Regions from separate parts of the Brevibacillus sp. Leaf182 genome, predicted to be linked through region 1. Evidence: riboswitches for the same ligand, from Rfam matches in the RefSeq annotation. Region 1 holds a riboswitch; each other region holds the start of a gene.
The links. Region 1 has a riboswitch for cyclic di-GMP ahead of ASG16_RS13455 (GNAT family N-acetyltransferase). Riboswitches for the same ligand answer to the same signal wherever they lie in the genome.
Positions count from the first base shown of each region.

Region 2: linked by a shared signal. The riboswitch ahead of yfmT (benzaldehyde dehydrogenase) and the one ahead of ASG16_RS13455 (GNAT family N-acetyltransferase) in region 1 are both predicted to bind cyclic di-GMP.
Region 3: linked by a shared signal. The riboswitch ahead of ggt (gamma-glutamyltransferase) and the one ahead of ASG16_RS13455 (GNAT family N-acetyltransferase) in region 1 are both predicted to bind cyclic di-GMP.
Region 4: linked by a shared signal. The riboswitch ahead of ASG16_RS04650 (methyl-accepting chemotaxis protein) and the one ahead of ASG16_RS13455 (GNAT family N-acetyltransferase) in region 1 are both predicted to bind cyclic di-GMP.

Region 1 covers NZ_LMPN02000023.1:17,558-21,741, reverse strand. Annotated here, with positions in the region: gene ASG16_RS13470 (DNA alkylation repair protein) at 36-875, shown strand; gene ASG16_RS13465 (Crp/Fnr family transcriptional regulator) at 875-1,552, shown strand; gene ASG16_RS13460 (peroxiredoxin-like family protein) at 1,637-2,299, shown strand; cyclic di-GMP riboswitch class I at 2,471-2,554, shown strand; gene ASG16_RS13455 (GNAT family N-acetyltransferase) at 2,749-3,303, shown strand; gene ASG16_RS13450 (methyl-accepting chemotaxis protein) at 3,307-4,184, shown strand, end outside.
Region 2 covers NZ_LMPN02000024.1:270,018-274,201, reverse strand. Annotated here, with positions in the region: gene ASG16_RS17570 (hypothetical protein) at 1-399, shown strand, start outside; gene ASG16_RS31250 (methyl-accepting chemotaxis protein) at 424-1,368, shown strand; cyclic di-GMP riboswitch class I at 1,545-1,630, shown strand; gene yfmT (benzaldehyde dehydrogenase) at 1,716-3,173, shown strand; gene ASG16_RS17555 (methyl-accepting chemotaxis protein) at 3,204-4,085, shown strand; gene ASG16_RS17550 (M14 family metallopeptidase) at 4,148-4,184, opposite strand, start outside.
Region 3 covers NZ_LMPN02000015.1:270,805-274,988, forward strand. Annotated here, with positions in the region: gene ASG16_RS04165 (glutamine--tRNA ligase/YqeY domain fusion protein) at 1-721, opposite strand, end outside; gene ASG16_RS04170 (SET domain-containing protein) at 801-1,418, opposite strand; cyclic di-GMP riboswitch class I at 1,668-1,756, shown strand; gene ggt (gamma-glutamyltransferase) at 1,939-3,657, shown strand; gene ASG16_RS04180 (methyl-accepting chemotaxis protein) at 3,739-4,184, shown strand, end outside.
Region 4 covers NZ_LMPN02000015.1:367,482-371,665, reverse strand. Annotated here, with positions in the region: gene ASG16_RS04655 (formate--tetrahydrofolate ligase) at 33-1,661, shown strand; cyclic di-GMP riboswitch class I at 1,801-1,901, shown strand; gene ASG16_RS04650 (methyl-accepting chemotaxis protein) at 1,973-3,946, shown strand; gene ASG16_RS04645 (transporter substrate-binding domain-containing protein) at 4,062-4,184, shown strand, end outside.

The DNA of each region.
Region 1 (4,184 bases):
CTTTTACCATTACTGCGAAAAGGAGTTCATTCAAAATGCCTGATTCGGTGCGCACGAGAAAAGGAGCAAGTAAAGCCTCGCTCATCCCTGAAAATGTATTAGCACTCCTTCATGCTGGAGAATTAGAAAGCGTCAATTTGACTGAGTGGCAGGCTGTTGATCATATTCATCTGTTACGAAGCGTTCTGCCTCATGTTCAATTAGGTGCGCATGTCTCTCAACTTATTGATCAATTAGAAGAAACGGGATCTACAAGCGGAATGAAAGCTATCCGTCTGATTGGACAAGAACTACTTGCGATCTTACACGAATCTGGTAAACCCACAGCTACGTCTCCCGTTTTCCTATCGTTGGCCACCCACAAGTCAGACAGTGTACGTTGCTGGAGTGCCTATATCATCGGCCTGGACAACACCTTATCGCTCGAAGAAAAGCTAAAGCAAATAAGAAAACTAGCAGCTGATCATCATTTTGGAGTAAAAGAGATCGCATGGATGGCGATTCGAGATTCTCTCGTGCATGATCTCAACCATTCCATTCAACTCCTGAGCGAATGGGTACTTGATACCGACGAAAATATTCGCCGCTTTGCGGTAGAAGCCACACGCCCACGAGGGGTCTGGTGTAAGCATATTGACGCATTGAAAAGTGAGCCTGCTCGCTGCCTGCCTTTACTCACTCCAGTGAAGTCAGATGCATCTAAATATGTTCAAGATTCTGTAGGGAATTGGTTGAACGATTCGAGTAAATCACAACCAGACTGGGTGACGCAGCTTTGTGACGAGTGGCTAAGAATCTCTGATACAAAGGAAACGAAAAGAATTGTCACTAAAGCGAAAAGAACGATCCTGAAGACCCAAACCGAACAGAAATGATGAACCGAATCACATATTTATCCCAATTTTATTTGTTGAATTCATTATCCGAGGAAAGTTTGCGCTTAATCGATCAATTAACCTCCTTAACCCCTTTCCCCCAAAATACGTGTATTCAAACACCGGAAACTTTTTCAGAGGGCTTCCATTTCATCAAACAGGGGAAAGTACGTTTATATAAAGTAAATCGGGATGGGCGGCAGTTCACATTTGATATCCTCGGGGAAGGCAATGTGTTTGGAGAAATGGATTTGCTCTCATTAGGTACGAGGGAGATGTATATAGAAACCATCGAAGACTGCCTCATTTGTAAAATGAGCAAAGCAAAATTTGAGAGCTACATAATCGAACATCCTCAACTGATGATGAAGATCATGAAGCTCATTAGCGATAGAATGGCTTCGATCAGCCAGGCAGCCGAAAATCTTGCCCTTCTCCCTTTACAAGATCGCATTCTTTCCACGTTAGTAAAGCTTGCCGATCAATTTGGCAATCCCAACAGTTCGGCGTTTCAAAAAATTGATTTACCTCTTTCCCATCAAGAACTCGCCCACTTTGTCGGGGCATCCAGGGAAGCTGTGACGGTAGCATTACGTGCTTTAGCAAGAGAAGAACTGATTCAAACAGGCTTTAAATCCATTTCCATTCATCGGGACAAAATTTTGAAGAAAATGTAATTCAGATTACATCTTTCCCTCCAAAAGAAAGATATCGTAAAGCTATGGCTTCTACTATTCTTTCGAAAAAGAGGGGAACGACATATGAATAAACCACATTTTCAGAGCCTGCGCGAAGAGCTAGATAATACAACCATTCAAATAGCAGACTTCCTCACTCGTGAAGTAACGGATGCATTTACAAGATCACTCGAGGAGTTGCGGACCTCTGGACAGGCAAAGGGCTTGCCGATTGGTTCGATTGCGCCTGATTTTACGTTGAACGACCACACTGGCAAGACCTTTACCCTGTCGGAAGAAGTCGTAAAAGGCCCCGTCGTCCTCACATTTTTCCGTGGATCATGGTGCCCCTACTGCAATTTGGAGCTGCAAGCATACCAAAAACAGATCGATACGATAACCTCTCTGGGTGCTCAATTGCTTGCCATTAGTCCACAATCTCCTTCACACTCTCTTACTATGCAAGAGAAAAACGGACTGAGCTTTCCCTTGTTATGCGATACCAATAACCAGGTGGCAGAAAAATATAAACTCAGATTCAGACTGCCTGATTATTTACAGAATACTTACCGATCATTGGATATTGATCTCAAGCATTTTAACAGTGACGATTCCTGGACGCTCCCCATTCCTGCTACTTATATCCTCGACAACCAGGGCGTAATCCGGTCAGCATGCTTAGATCCAGATTACAAAAAGAGAATGGAGCCTACTGAAGTTTTCGACATTCTGCGAACCCTAACCTAACGCCTATAATGAAGAACCAGTTGATCCCACAACTGGTTTTTTGTACGTCTATGCTTTATGAACAATTAGTATCTTTTCCCTACCAAAACTTGACAAAGATATATCTTTTGGCTTATATTTTGCATGATTACGTCTAGCAAAATTCGACACGTTTTCACAAATTTTGCTAATAAATGCAAAAGGCAAAGTCATCGAAAGGTGGCGACGCAAAACCACGGGTCTACAGTCTTTGACCATGATAGCCGGGTTGCCATCATCTTGAGACCATTTTTTCGATGTTGGTAGCTTCGGTTGTTCCATTTCGATGGAACGGCCTTTTTTGGTGTTTATATTTTTGAAAGGAGGATGAAAGCACTTTCATTTTCGCAACAGATGGAAAAACATAACTTTTGAGACGTCAAACATACACAACATGGTTCAATCAGAGAAAATGATGGAGTGGACAAGTTATGTACAAACAAGTAGAAACCGTACAAGAGTTAGCAAAATTTCATGAAATCAAAGAAACAGTATGGACAAGCATGGGCTTCGAGATGGAGTACGCGAAAGAAGGCTCGGCTCTGTTCCTCTTAATTGCCGAAGATGGTGAAGCAGGTGGAACGTTTGAAATGACGCCCTTTTCCAAATCAAGTGCTTATATGAAATCACTTTTTCAGGATGTTGTTACAGAAGACATGAAAGTAATGGAGGTAGACAGTCTCGCTGTTTTGCCGAAATACCGTGGACAACTAGGGCAAAAAGGAATTTGCTTGATGATAGATTACGCTGAAAAGCATGGATATACCCACGCAATCGGTGTAGCAGATCCGACTTTTTTTACGTTCATCAACAAGAAGTATCAAGTAAAGGCGACTCAGACCAAAGAAATCGTCTTTTACAAAGGGGCCGATGCCATTCCGACCCTTTTCCATCTAAAAGATGTCTATGACAATAAGCATGATCCGAAATATTCCTGGTACAATTCGTCGTCATCCAACCAAGTAAAAGTCGAAGTAGGTGGGTAAAACATGGATAACATTGATCTATTGAGAAGAAGAAATAATTGGGTCGTAATCGTATTCGCCAGTATTATTACGGTTGTTCAAGTCTTAAACCTCTTTCTAGGCGTACCGTACACATTCGTTTTCACGGTGCTGGGTATTTTGTATGGTGTGCTGGCACCTTTTACTTACATCTCCAATCGCCCGAGCTTCCGTGAAAAAGCAGCGCCCTTCATGAAGTTTTTCAACTTCGCCGTAATCGGGATCTTCATGTTCATCGTAGTTGGACTGGACCCGCATATGATCAATATCATGACCATTATGTTCTTTGTAGCAGTCATGGGGATTTATCAAGACCGACTCATTAATATTTTGACGATTGTATCGACATTGGGTATTGTCTCTTACTACTTCCTGACACAGAGAGAAACGATTTTCCATTCGACAAGCAATCTTGATCTGATGTACTTCCTGCTTACCTTCTGCTTCGTCTCTGTCACAAGCATGATGCATGCTGTATTCAATAACAAGCTGCAAGAGGAAAGTGAGCAACAAAAGCAAGAAGCGATTGCCTCGAAGGAATCGTTGCAACGTGTTCTGGATCAGATCAACGAATCACTCACCTCTATGCAAGACTATCAAGAGAATTTGAACAAGGTGACGGACGGTGTAAATGTTCGCGCTGTCGAAACCGTCGCTTCCCTACAAGACATTATGGAGTCCTTTACGATTCAAACCAGCAATACGGACGAGCTGCGTCGGGAAATGAGCTCGACGAATCTGCAAGTTGAGGACATGACCCGCTCTGTTACAGAGATGCATGAGTACGTAGAATCGACCAAAGAAGCCACTAGCGAGAGCGGCAAACGCATTGGCAACATCGGCAATGACTTTGAACGATTCAT
Region 2 (4,184 bases), on a different contig from region 1:
CTGTTTTTAGGACCATTGTTTTTAACTGTCTACCATTTTATCACGTACTTGGCCGCTTTGCGCGAGGAGCGTGAGGAGCAGGAGGCAGCTACGACAGCTACGCTCGAGCGTACGGCCTACCAGATGATTCTGGAGGGTGGGCGTGTATACAGCGAGCTGAATCGCCTGAAAACAGAATATCCAGAAGTGGAGCAAATGCTTCGTGCCAACGATTTTCACGATAAACTGGAGCGCTATGCTTTGGAAATGCAGCAGTATTTGCAGGCGAAGCAATTTGAGCGTAAAGACGTGGAGCTCTTGGAGGGTCACTATTATTTCTTGGAAAACTTGCTGAGCTTGGCGAAACAACATCCGGGAATAATCGAGTCCCGCGTATATAGCCGCCGAGGTGACAATTGATGGGTACAAAGGAGAGGGAAGCGGATGTTTTGGAAAAAAGACAAAGGCCTGGCAGAAAAAGAGACAGCAGCGACGACAGTGGCAACTCCCACGACCACAATGGCAGGACAGCAAGACGCTTGGAAACATGAGCTTCGCGGTATTTACGAACACTTGGGTGCGATCTTCACTTCGAACCAAGCGATGAACGCCGAATCCGAGCAAATGGTGCGCTTGGTGACGAGAATGAAGCGTGTCGTAGATAATATCCAGGTCATTAACGAGCGGGATGATGAATCTGCGAGCCAACTGTCGGATCGAGGAGAGCGCCTGACAGACATCTGCAAACAATCGGTAGCGCGTGCAGATGAAGGCAAAAAGGCTATGACGGACGTTGTGGAAGTCATGAGCCTGCTCGACAAAGAATCGGTCCATACGTCCAAATCCATGAGCCGCTTGGAAGAGCGCTCTTCGGAAATTACGAGTATCGTCAAGGTGATCAGCGACATTGCCAATCAGACCAACCTTCTCGCCCTGAATGCAGCGATAGAAGCGGCACGTGCGGGTGAACAAGGCCGAGGCTTTGCTGTTGTAGCGGATGAGGTACGGAAACTGGCCGAGATGACAGCGAATTCGACCAAGACGATTGCAGAATTGATCGGCAAGATTCAGGAAGAAACAAAAGAAGCGTTGTCCAACAGTGAAAAAAGCAGCAGTGCGATCAAAGACGGACTTTCTATCAGCAAGGATGCTGCGGAGAAGACGGATCAGATCGTGAATGCTTTCCAGGCCCTGAACGTCGAAGTGTCAGGTGTGATGGAAATCATCGCGCACCAAAAGCGATTTGCTGACGATGTGTCCCAGCAGGTAAGGGATGCAAAGGGCTTGCTGGACGAGCTGAATGAAGGCTTGACCAAACACGTGAGGGACGCCAACGCGGTAGAGCAAATACTCGCGACGAGCGTAAAGGATGTCAAAAAGTTATTGTGATCATAAGGAAAAAGAATCAGGAGTCCGTATCCAAGCGATGCGGACTTTTTGGTATTTGTTCCCTTTCTTTCACTAATTATTTACATGTTTTCGTTTGACTATTCGAAATGGAGTACTATAATCAAAGTAGGATTCTCCATATCTTTCCTTTTTTCGACAAAATCCTACCAGCATTCGCTATGAATGGGCAAACCCATTGAAAATTGGGGACGCAAAGCCACGGGCCTAATGTACACGTTACGATGGCAGCCGGGTTGCCGACTAGCAGTGTATTTTGCTGTTTTAGTTTTACGGCTCCTTTCATGCGAAAGGGGCCTATTACCTTTACAAAAGGGAGAGGTTAAAGCATGTCAATCCTTCAAACACTGGACAAGCAGTACATTAATGGGGAGTGGCGCGACGGACTGGGCGCGAAGACATTGCAAGATATCAACCCTTACAACGGGGAAGTCATCGCAGAATTCAAAATGGCAAATCTGGAGGATATCGACGCGGCTTACAAGGCGGCAGCCAACGCGAAAAAAGAGTGGGATGAAGTGAATGCCTATACCAAATCCCGAATGTTGGAGCGAGCTGTTCACTATATCGAAGAGAATGAAGAAGAAATCATTCAGATCATCATACGTGAATTGGGTGGAACCCGATTAAAGGCGTTTTTTGAGATCGGGCTTGTGAAGGATATTATTCGCGAAGCGGCTACGTTCCCGGTGCGCATGGAAGGAAAAATTCTTCCTTCTCCCGTAGACGGAAAAGAAAATCGCTTGTATCGGATTCCCGCAGGCGTTGTCGGTGTCATCAGTCCGTTCAACTTCCCGTTCTATCTGTCGATGAAGTCTGTAGCTCCAGCTCTTGGTGCGGGCAACGGTGTCGTCCTTAAACCGCATGAGCACACGCCAATCACGGGTGGGACGCTCATCGCGAAAATTTTTGAAGAAGTAGGTCTGCCAAAAGGCTTGATCAACGTTGTTGTGACGGATATTGCGGAAATTGGCGATGGTTTTGTCTCCCACCCGATTCCGCGCATCCTTTCGTTTACAGGCTCTAGCCAAGTAGGAAGCCATATCGCGCAAGTGGCAGCGAAGCATTTCAAAAAGGCGATTTTGGAGCTGGGCGGCAATAGTGCACTGATCGTTTTGGAGGATGCGGATCTCCAGTATGCCGTTAATGCAGCGGTATTCAGCCGCTTTACCCACCAAGGCCAGATTTGCATGTCGGCTAACAGGGTTCTGGTTCACCAAGATGTATACGATAAATTCCTCGATCTGTATGTGGAAAAAGTATCTGGACTCAAGGTAGGCGACCCAAATGATCCTGACACGGTAATCGGTCCACTCATCAATCAACGGCAAGTCGCCAACCTGATGGCAACGATTGATGAGGCGATACGGGAAGGAGCCGTTCCTGCATTGAAAGGGGAAGTAAAGGGCAACCTGGTCGAGCCGATCGTTTTGACAGGAGTGACCACAGACATGTCGATTGCTTCTAAAGAGCTGTTTGGTCCGGCTGTTTGCATTATGTCGTTTACTTCGGAGGAAGAAGCGATTCGCATGGCAAACGAGACACCATTTGGATTGTCCGGGGCGATTCATACACGCGATCTGGAGAGAGGTGCCCAGATGGCCAAACGAATTGAGACCGGCATGATTCACATCAACGATGGAACGATCAATGACGAGCCAATCGTGGCGTTTGGCGGTGAAAAGCACTCTGGGTTGGGACGTTTGAACGGTCAATGGAGCTTAGAAGAGTTTACTACGCTGAAATGGATATCGGTTCAGCACAAGCAACGCCAATTTCCGTATTAATGCCAGCAAAATATAGAGGTGAAGTGGGTCATGAACGGTTACGTAGAATGGAACGAAACAGAAGCTTCCGAAGAGGGGAAAAACGCAGAGCTGCTCGAGGCGTTCATCAAGGTTGCCCCCTATTTAAATGATTTGCTCTCCGATGACATTACCATTGGGGTCTATGACACGGAAAAGCTATTGTGCAATGTGCCTGCCCAAACATTTGCACTGCAAGTCAAGCCGGGTGATCCACTCCAGGAAGGAGATGTGATCACCAACGCGATTCGAAAAAACACCAAGCAGGCGATGATGGTCCCCAAGGAATTATTTGGTTTCCCTCTCGTCGCACGGGCAATCCCTCTGCATGATCACACGGGAAAAGTCATCGGTGGTGTCGGCATCGGTTCCAGCATGGAGCGAGCCAATGAGCTGTATGAAATTGCCGCAAATCTCTCGAGCGTCGTCGAGCAGGTCAGTGCCACCACACATGAGATGGCTGTGCAGATCGGGAATTTAAACGAGCAAATGAAGGCAATCTCAGAGCAAGCCAATGATGTGAGCCAAAGTACGACTGAGATCGAGCAAATCACGCTCGCCGTGAAAAAAATCGCTGATCAAAGTAACATTTTGGGACTGAATGCGAGCATTGAGGCTGCGCGAGTAGGAGATGCAGGGCGAGGGTTCGCTGTCGTTGCGAATGAAGTTCGCAATATGGCGACGGATTCACGGGCGAACGCGGACAAAATCAAGCAAACCACAGATTCCATCCGGGATTTGATAACCCTGCTGCAAAATTCGATTGAATTGATTAATCAAACCATGGAAAGTCAGGCAGCCGCTACGGAGGAAATTTCTGCGACGATGGTCGAAGTGAGCGACAATACGCAAAAGCTGGCAGGGCTTGCCCAAGAAGTGTTTGAAATAAAGTAAGCCTATACATGTAACAAAATTCCCCTCTCAGGAGTCTAACTTTAGAGAGGGGAATTTTTCCTTTAGTTCATTTGGATGGTAGGTAGCGATTGCTCCAGC
Region 3 (4,184 bases), on a different contig from region 1:
ACGGACGATGATCTTCGAATTCCAGTGAGCACAGGGAGTGTGTCACGCCCTCAATGGCATCCTCCAACGGATGAGCGAAGTCATACATCGGATAGATGCACCATTTGTCGCCCGTGTTGTGATGCGTTGCATGGGAGATTCGATACAGAACCGGATCACGCATGTTGAAGTTCTGAGAAGCCATATCGATTTTCGCACGTAGCACCTTTTCTCCGTCCTTGAATTCCCCTTGGCGCATCCGTGCAAACAGGTCCAGGTTTTCCTCCACAGATCGGTTGCGGAACGGACTATCTGTGCCAGGCTCTGTCCATGTCCCACGCATTTTACGCATTTCTTCAGGAGACAGATCGTCTACATAAGCCAGACCTTTTTTAATCAACAGCACCGCCCGGTTGTACATCTCTTCAAAGTAATCAGATGCAAAAAACAGCCCGTCCCATTCGAAGCCAAGCCATTGAACGTCCCTTTTGATGGCCTCTACGTATTCGATGTCTTCCTTTACCGGGTTGGTATCGTCAAATCGAAGGTTGGCCTTGCCAGAAAATTCACGTGCCAACTCAAAGTTGAGGCAGATTGCTTTTGCATGTCCAATATGAAGATACCCGTTCGGTTCTGGGGGAAAGCGGGTAATGATTTCCTTTACTTTGCCCTCTTGCAAGTCATCAATCATGATATTGCGGATAAAATTGGATGCCGCTACCTTGTTTTCCAATGAAATCAACCTTTCACTTCACCTTTACATTCCATAATACTGATTCTCTACCCAGAGTTCAACAAAATCGGGTCGTTGACCGACCCGCTCACGTCTTCCATTGCTGCCTCGTTTGCCATTGTGACCTGCAATACAGATGAATGACAGAATCAATGGCTACGCGCTGCTCCGTGATCCCACGAATCGTTTCGAGATGCTTCGGGGAAATCAGATGCAACAAAGGCTGTTCAACATGATTGAAACGTTGGAAGGCTTCCGCAGCAATCCGATCCCACTGCGGGTAATATCGAAGCAAGTCATCGGGCATTACGCGGGAGCGTTCCGTGTCGGACTCGGGCAAACAATCAAAAGGTTCATCCAGATTTAACGTTCCATAATCATCAGTCAACTCTTCACCCGGTAGAATATCCCGTGCAGCCAATTCCATATCATACATGGTCGGCACACAATTCGCATGAAAGCTGTGGTTCACGTACCTTGCCTTATCCCAACAAAGAATGTACTTTCCGAACTGGTTCTTAAACGAATATTTTTGTACGTCCTGTTTTCGTAATGAGTCAAGTGTTTCCACAAATCCCGGGTCCAATACCTGGTCCAAATTATCCTGTGCCCATACAATCGTTCCTTTTGGGATAAACTTTGTCGCAAACACACCGTACCCGATCTCATCGTTGATATAGCGCAATTCTGTATCGGGATGCATCATGGTCTTTGTTTCACTCCTTGGCGAATGTGCCTTTTTATCATCATAAGCAATTCAGCCCCAGGAGGTGTGCGAATGTCTGCGAAAAACAACCTTCCCCGTAGCATTCCTGACTATTTTTCTGCATGAAAATAATTTTTCTTATTTACCACAAATGGTAAATAGTCTATATTATTGGCAAACGGAGTTTTAGGAACATTTTCCCACAACGATTGAATCAGTTTATGTGTCAATTTTCTACTTTAACCATTGATATCGAAACGGCATACCCGGGGAAATCCGGCGACGCAAAGCTATAGGGGCTACCTCCGTAACAGCGGACACGCTTGCCAGCTACCGAAGTATTGATGTAGGACGAGACCAATGATCCTATATCATTGGTCTTTTTTTGCGCTCACAATGTCTATTTTTGTCTATTTTTGTATGTTTGTGTATTTTTAACTTTTAAAGGAGGTGAGGCAACAGCGGATAGCCGGTTTAACGAAAACATTATTTTATTCATCATGAAGGAGGTTTCATAGGAATGTCATTCTGGAAGAAACTCTCGACCGTCGCGCTGACTGCTGTCATCGGGCTATCAACATTCTCTGGGGTACAAGCTGCTAACCGTCCAACATCGATGTCACCGAACGCAATGGTGACGACTCCTCACTATCTGGCTACGGCTGCGGCCCTAAAAACATTGGAAGACGGTGGAAATGCAGTAGATGCTGCTATTACAGCCGCTTCCACATTAGCTGTCGTCTATCCTCATTACACATCCATTGGTGGAGATAACTTCTGGCTCATCTACAATGCTAAAACAAAAGAGCTGAAGGCGCTGAACGGCAGTGGTCGCGCAGGCGAAAAGGCAACCATCGACTATTACAAAAACAAAGGCTACGAAAAAATCCCGTCCCGCGGTTATGAATCGGCAAACACTGTCCCTGGTGTCGTCTCCGGCTGGTGGGAGGCGTACAACTACGCCCATAAAAGCATGGGCAACAGTAAGCTTCAATGGAACAGACTGCTGGAGCCTGCCATTGGATACGCCGAGAACGGATATCCAGTCTCCCCCAACCAAGTATATTGGACGAAATACGCGACAGATCCAACTGACAATGACTTGAAAAACCTTCAACGTTTTGATGGATTCCGTAAAACATTCCTGAAGCCAAACGGCGATCCTTATGCAGCAGGCGAAATTCTCAAACAAAAGGATCTTGCCAATACTTTGCGAATCATTGCAAAAAAAGGCGCTGACGGTTTTTATAAAGGAGAAGTTGCTAAAAAAATCGTAGCAGACATGCAAGCCAACGGTGGATTGCTCACGTTGAAAGATTTTGAGAAGCACACCTCCACTTGGGCAGATCCAATTTCGGTAGACTACCGCGGTTACAAAGCGTACAACGTTCCGCCTAACTCCCAAGGCATGGCATCGCTCTCTATTCTTAATGTTTTGAATAACTTTGACCTCAAGAGCATGGGTGAAGGAACACCCGATTACTATCACACGATTGTAGAAGCTACCAAACAGTCTTTTGCTGACCGCGATAAATGGCTGACTGACCCTGCCTTTGTGGATATCCCTGTGGATGAGCTGTTGTCCAAGCAGCACGGGAAGGATTTAGCTGCGCGCATCGATATGAAGCAAGCCGCCAAATCCGTAGAACCGCTTGATCCAAAAGGAGATACAACCTGGTTCGGGATCGTCGACAAAGATGGAAATGCAGTGTCCATCATTCAGAGTCACTATTTTGACTGGGGTTCCGGCATCGTAGCGAAAGATACGGGCATCCTTTTGCAAAACCGCGGAAGCTATTTCTCTTTGGACCCTAAACACATCAATCACTTGGAACCAGGAAAACGCACCTTCCACACAATTAACCCGGCTATGCTGTTTAAAGGGGACAAGCCTTATCTTCTCTACGGAACACAAGGAGGAGAAGGACAGCCGCAAACGCAAGCCGCTCTCGTCACGCGTATCATCGACTTTGGTTTCAGCGTGCAAGACGCAATCGAAGCGCCAAGATGGCTGCATGGACGCAACTGGGGATCTTCTTCCAACAATCTAAAGGTGGAAAGCCGCATCCCTCAAGAAGTCCTGGACGAGTTGATTAAACGTGGGCATCCAGTTGAAAAGCTGGAAGCAGCCTATACCGATACGATGGGACAGTCCGGCGCAATCCTGATTGACCCGCAAACCAATGTAAAATTTGGCGGTGCTGACCCTCGCGGTGAAGGCGCTGCAATGGGATATTGATATTTTGTCAGACTGCTGAGTAAATCTCAGCAGTCTACCTGTTTCTATTTCGCAATCACGGATTAGGAGTGGAAAAACCCTATGTTTTTGTTCAACAAGCTCAGGAACAAAATGATCCTTTGGTTTCTCGTCGTGGCCGTCATTCCACTTACTGCCGTTTCGTTGTTTATCACGAGCAGCTTTTCATCCATACTGATTGATAAACAAAAATCATCCTATGTTGACCTTACTTCTAGTACAGCCATAGCTATGGATCAATATCTGGACCGGCGTATGACAGAAATTCAGATTTTAGCCCGTACCGCGGATATTCAATCCGATGATGCAGCGGCAAAAAATGAATTCATCCGCAAGTTTACCGAGGAAATGAAACTGTATGACGGAAATACGTTTATCGCAAGCGATGGAAAAGTAACGGCTGATACATTCCCCAAAAGCGTTGGAATCAATCTTGCCGAGCGCCAATTCTTCAAAGACGGTATGCAGGACAAGTCCAGCTTCTCCGATGTTCTTGTTGCGAAGACAAC
Region 4 (4,184 bases), on a different contig from region 1:
GCATTACATTCTGGTGTGGCAGGGAGGCAAGTATGAAGTCTATTGTTGAAATTGCCAAGAGTGCAGGTATCGAAGAACAGCATTTGGAGCTATACGGAAAGTATAAAGCCAAACTATCAGATGAACTATGGGAGCAAGTGAAGGATCGCCCTGATGGCAAACTGATTCTTGTTACAGCGATGAACCCCAATCCGGCGGGAGCAGGCAAGACGCTCACGACGATTGGTCTGTCACAAGCATTAAATTATCTCGGGAAGAAAACAATTGCAGCGCTTCGCGAGCCGTCCTTGGGTCCTTGCATGGGGATCAAAGGAGGCGCAACCGGAAGCGGCCAAGCACAAATTCTCCCGGCTGATGAAATTAACATGCATTTTACAGGGGACATTCATGCGATTACTGCTGCTCATAACTTGTTGGCAGCGATGATCGACAATCATATTTTCCATGGCAATCTGCGCGGGCTCAATCCAAAGAAAATCGTCTGGAAACGGGCTATGGACATGAACGACCGCGCACTGCGTAACATCGTGGTTGGTCTGGGTGACGGCAATGGAATGACGCGTGAGGATGGCTTCATGATTACGACCGCGTCGGAAATCATGGCGATTTTATGCTTGAGTGAGAATTTGGCAGACTTGCGCGAGCGATTGAACCATATCATTATTGGCTACGATTTCAATGATCAGCCTGTACGGGCAGAAGAAATCAACGCGGTCGATGCGATGTGCGTTCTCTTGAAGGAAGCCATCAAGCCTAATCTCGTACAGACAATCGAAGGCACTCCTGTCATCATTCACGGCGGACCTTTTGCCAATATCGCGCATGGGTGCAGCAGCGTAATCGGAACCAAGATGGCCTTGAAGCTGGCAGATTACGTCGTAACAGAGGCGGGCTTTGGTGCGGATCTAGGTGCAGAGAAGTTTTTTGACATCAAGTGCAGAAAAGCAGGCCTGACTCCATCGGCTGCTGTCGTGGTCATTACGGTTCGTTCGTTGAAATACAACGGCGGGGTAAAAGTACCTGACCTCGCAGTGGAGAACTTGTCTGCTCTGGAAAAAGGCTTCGAAAACGTCAAGCGCCATCTGGAAAACCTGCAAAAGTTCGGTGTGCCAGCAGTGGTGGCGATCAATCATTTTGCGACAGATACCCAGGCAGAGGTCGATGCCGTAATTGCGTTGTGCCAAGCGGCTGGAGCTGAAGCAGCCCTTTCTAAAGTGTGGGCAGAAGGAGGAGCTGGCGGTGTCGAGCTGGCTGAAAAAGTGACCCGTGCAGCAGAGCAGCCTTCCTCCTTCCGATTCTTGTATGAGGAAAACCTCAGCATTAAAGACAAGATTGAGACTGTCGTGAAAGAAGTATACCGTGGATCAGGGGTTGTCTTTTCGCCGCTGGCATTGAAAACGATGCAAAAGGTAGAAGAAATGGGCATGTCCCATCTGCCTGTGTGCATGGCGAAAACACCTTATTCCTTTACGGATCGCGCTGATCTGCTGGGAGCACCTGTTGACTTCACGATTCAAGTGAGTGAAGTGCGCATATCAGCAGGAGCTGGTTTTATCGTCGCACTGACCGGAAGCTTGGTTACGATGCCAGGCCTCCCGAAAAAGCCGGCCGCGGAATCGTTATATGTAGACGAGGATGGGCAAGTGATCGGGTTAAGCTAATCAAAAAAGTTTGACAAAAAGCTGACGACTGTAAAAGGTTGTCAGCTTTTTTGTGTTTTTGAGGTTTATTGGCGGAAAGTTATGGGAAAAGAAAGGTGAGATTGAAAAAGCAGTGGACTTAAATTGAAAAAACAACAAGGAATGACAAAGGCAAACCTGCTGAAAGGCAGGGACGCAAAGCCACGGGTCTAAGGACGAAAGCCAAATGACTTTCGCAGCTAGGACAGCCGGGTTGCCATACCGTAGTCATGATGGACTGTCGGTGGGCAGTCTTTTTTTTGTTGAAAAAAGAGAAGGGAGAGGGATTCGGTATGAAAAATAGTTTGAAGAATAAGCTAATTATCGTTTTGTGCCTGCTGTTGGTTATTAGTTTGGGTACGGTTTGCGGTGCAAGCTATTGGAGTGCTTCCAATCTTTTGGCAGACAGTCTGGACAAAGAAGCTGAGTTGTCAGCTAGCAATCTCTCGATTCGTATCGATGGTTTCTTTCAAGAAAAAATTGAGATTGTAAGAGCGGTGGGAGGGTTGATGTCGGCAGATCAAAATGTCGAATTCGACCTGAAACTCATTCAAGCAGCCCAAAAGAAAAACCCCCAGTTTGAGACGTTCTTCTTTTCGCATGACCTAAGCGGTAAGAAAGTGATCAATTTCATGGGAGAAGTGACCGACATCTCGGATCGTCCGCATATTAAGGAAGCGAGTAAAGGGGAAGGAAAGGTTGTTGTCTCCGAGCCAGTCATTTCGAAGCGGACAGGGAATAACATCGTGACCCTTGTCGTTCCATTGATGAAGGACAATCGTCAATACGGTTATATCGGTTCTACGATTCCTATCAATGAAATCCAGAAAAAGGTGTCTGAAGAGAAATTCGGTGAATTTGGCTACGCCTTTTTAGTAAGTAAAACAGGAACATTTATTTATCATCCAAATAGCGAGTACATTCTGAAGGAATCGATTCTCGACATGGGTATTCTTGAGCTTCAGACTGCTTTTGAAAATATCAAGCAGGGGAATCATGGAATCGCCCAATACGAATACGAGAATACAGAGCGATTTGCTTCCTATGCTCCTACCAGTTTGAACTGGGGCATATACATCACTGCACCTGTAGCAGAGCTGCATGCGCCTGTTGATCAACTGTTAGTCCGATTGATGGTGATTTCCCTCATCGTGTTGGCAATTGGGGTTGTCCTCGTTTATTTCTTGGCTGTACGCATGGTGAAACCAATTGAGCGTCTGAATCACGCAGTAAATGTAGTGGCGCAGGGGAACCTGAAAGAGACCGTAACGGTTGATGGAAAAGACGAGATTGCCGTTCTGTCACGTGACTTTAACCAGACGGTATCGCACTTGAAAAATTTGATCGAGGACGTATCTCTGTCGTCTGATCAAGTACAGCGTTTTAGTCAGGAAGTATCCGAAGGCATTAAACAAGCGACGGAAAACATCAACCAAATCGGCATGTCTATCGCACAGATTTCTGAGGGAGCAGAGGCGCAGGCTACTAGCTCGCAGGATGTCGCGTTGTCTATGAATGACATGGCAGCAGGCATCGTGAAAATCGCGGAGACGTCTGCACATGTTTCAGAGGCTGCCCAGGTAGCAACAGAGCAGGCAGAGCAAGGGACTGCTGTGGTAGAGCAGGCAGTTCTCCAGATGGGAAGCATTGGCGAGGGAACTTCGAAGGCGACAGTAGCCATCGAGCAGCTCAACAATCGCTCCAAAGAAATCGAAGGCATTCTCGATACGATCAGTCAGTTGACCTCGCAAATCAATTTGCTTGCTTTGAACGCTTCGATTGAGGCAGCCCGTGCAGGCGAGCATGGACGTGGGTTTGCTGTCGTTGCCGGAGAGGTGAAAAAGCTGGCGAATCAATCCGAGGAATCCGCATCCAAAATCGCGATGCTGATCGGAGAAATCCAGCAGGATACTCGTCACGCGGTAGAGGTCATGACCGCGGGCAACCAAAACGCACAGCATGGTATTCAACTGGTCGAAGAGGTTCGCGAAATCTTCGGGCATATTCTGGAGTCTTCCCGTAACGTTGCCGCGCACATTTTGGAAGTATCCGCAGCATCTGAACAAATGTCAGCAGGCTCCCAACAGGTGAGTGCTTCTGTAGATGAAATGCATAACATTGCGAAACATGCTTCACTCGACGCGCAAACAGTGGCAAAGGCAACGGAAGAGCAGCTTCAGGCCATCCAGGAAATTGGCCAGTCTGTCGAGCGTTTGAATGCAGTGGCAGAAGAATTACAGCAAGGAATCGGCAGGTTTACTGTGTAGGAGGCAGCTCAACAGGTTGTAAGTCCTCTTCTTTGAAAGGGGGAATGCCATTAGGGATGATGGAGTTTGTGTCTGATAACTAAATTCATTACCGTTTAACAGGAGGAGAACCCAGATGAAAAAATTCACAAAAACAATCTTGGCGAGCACACTCGCTGCAACTATGCTCATGACATCAGGAACAGGTGCTTTTGCCGCAACAGCGGTTAAGCCTGTCCAAACCGTAGCTGCTGAAGCT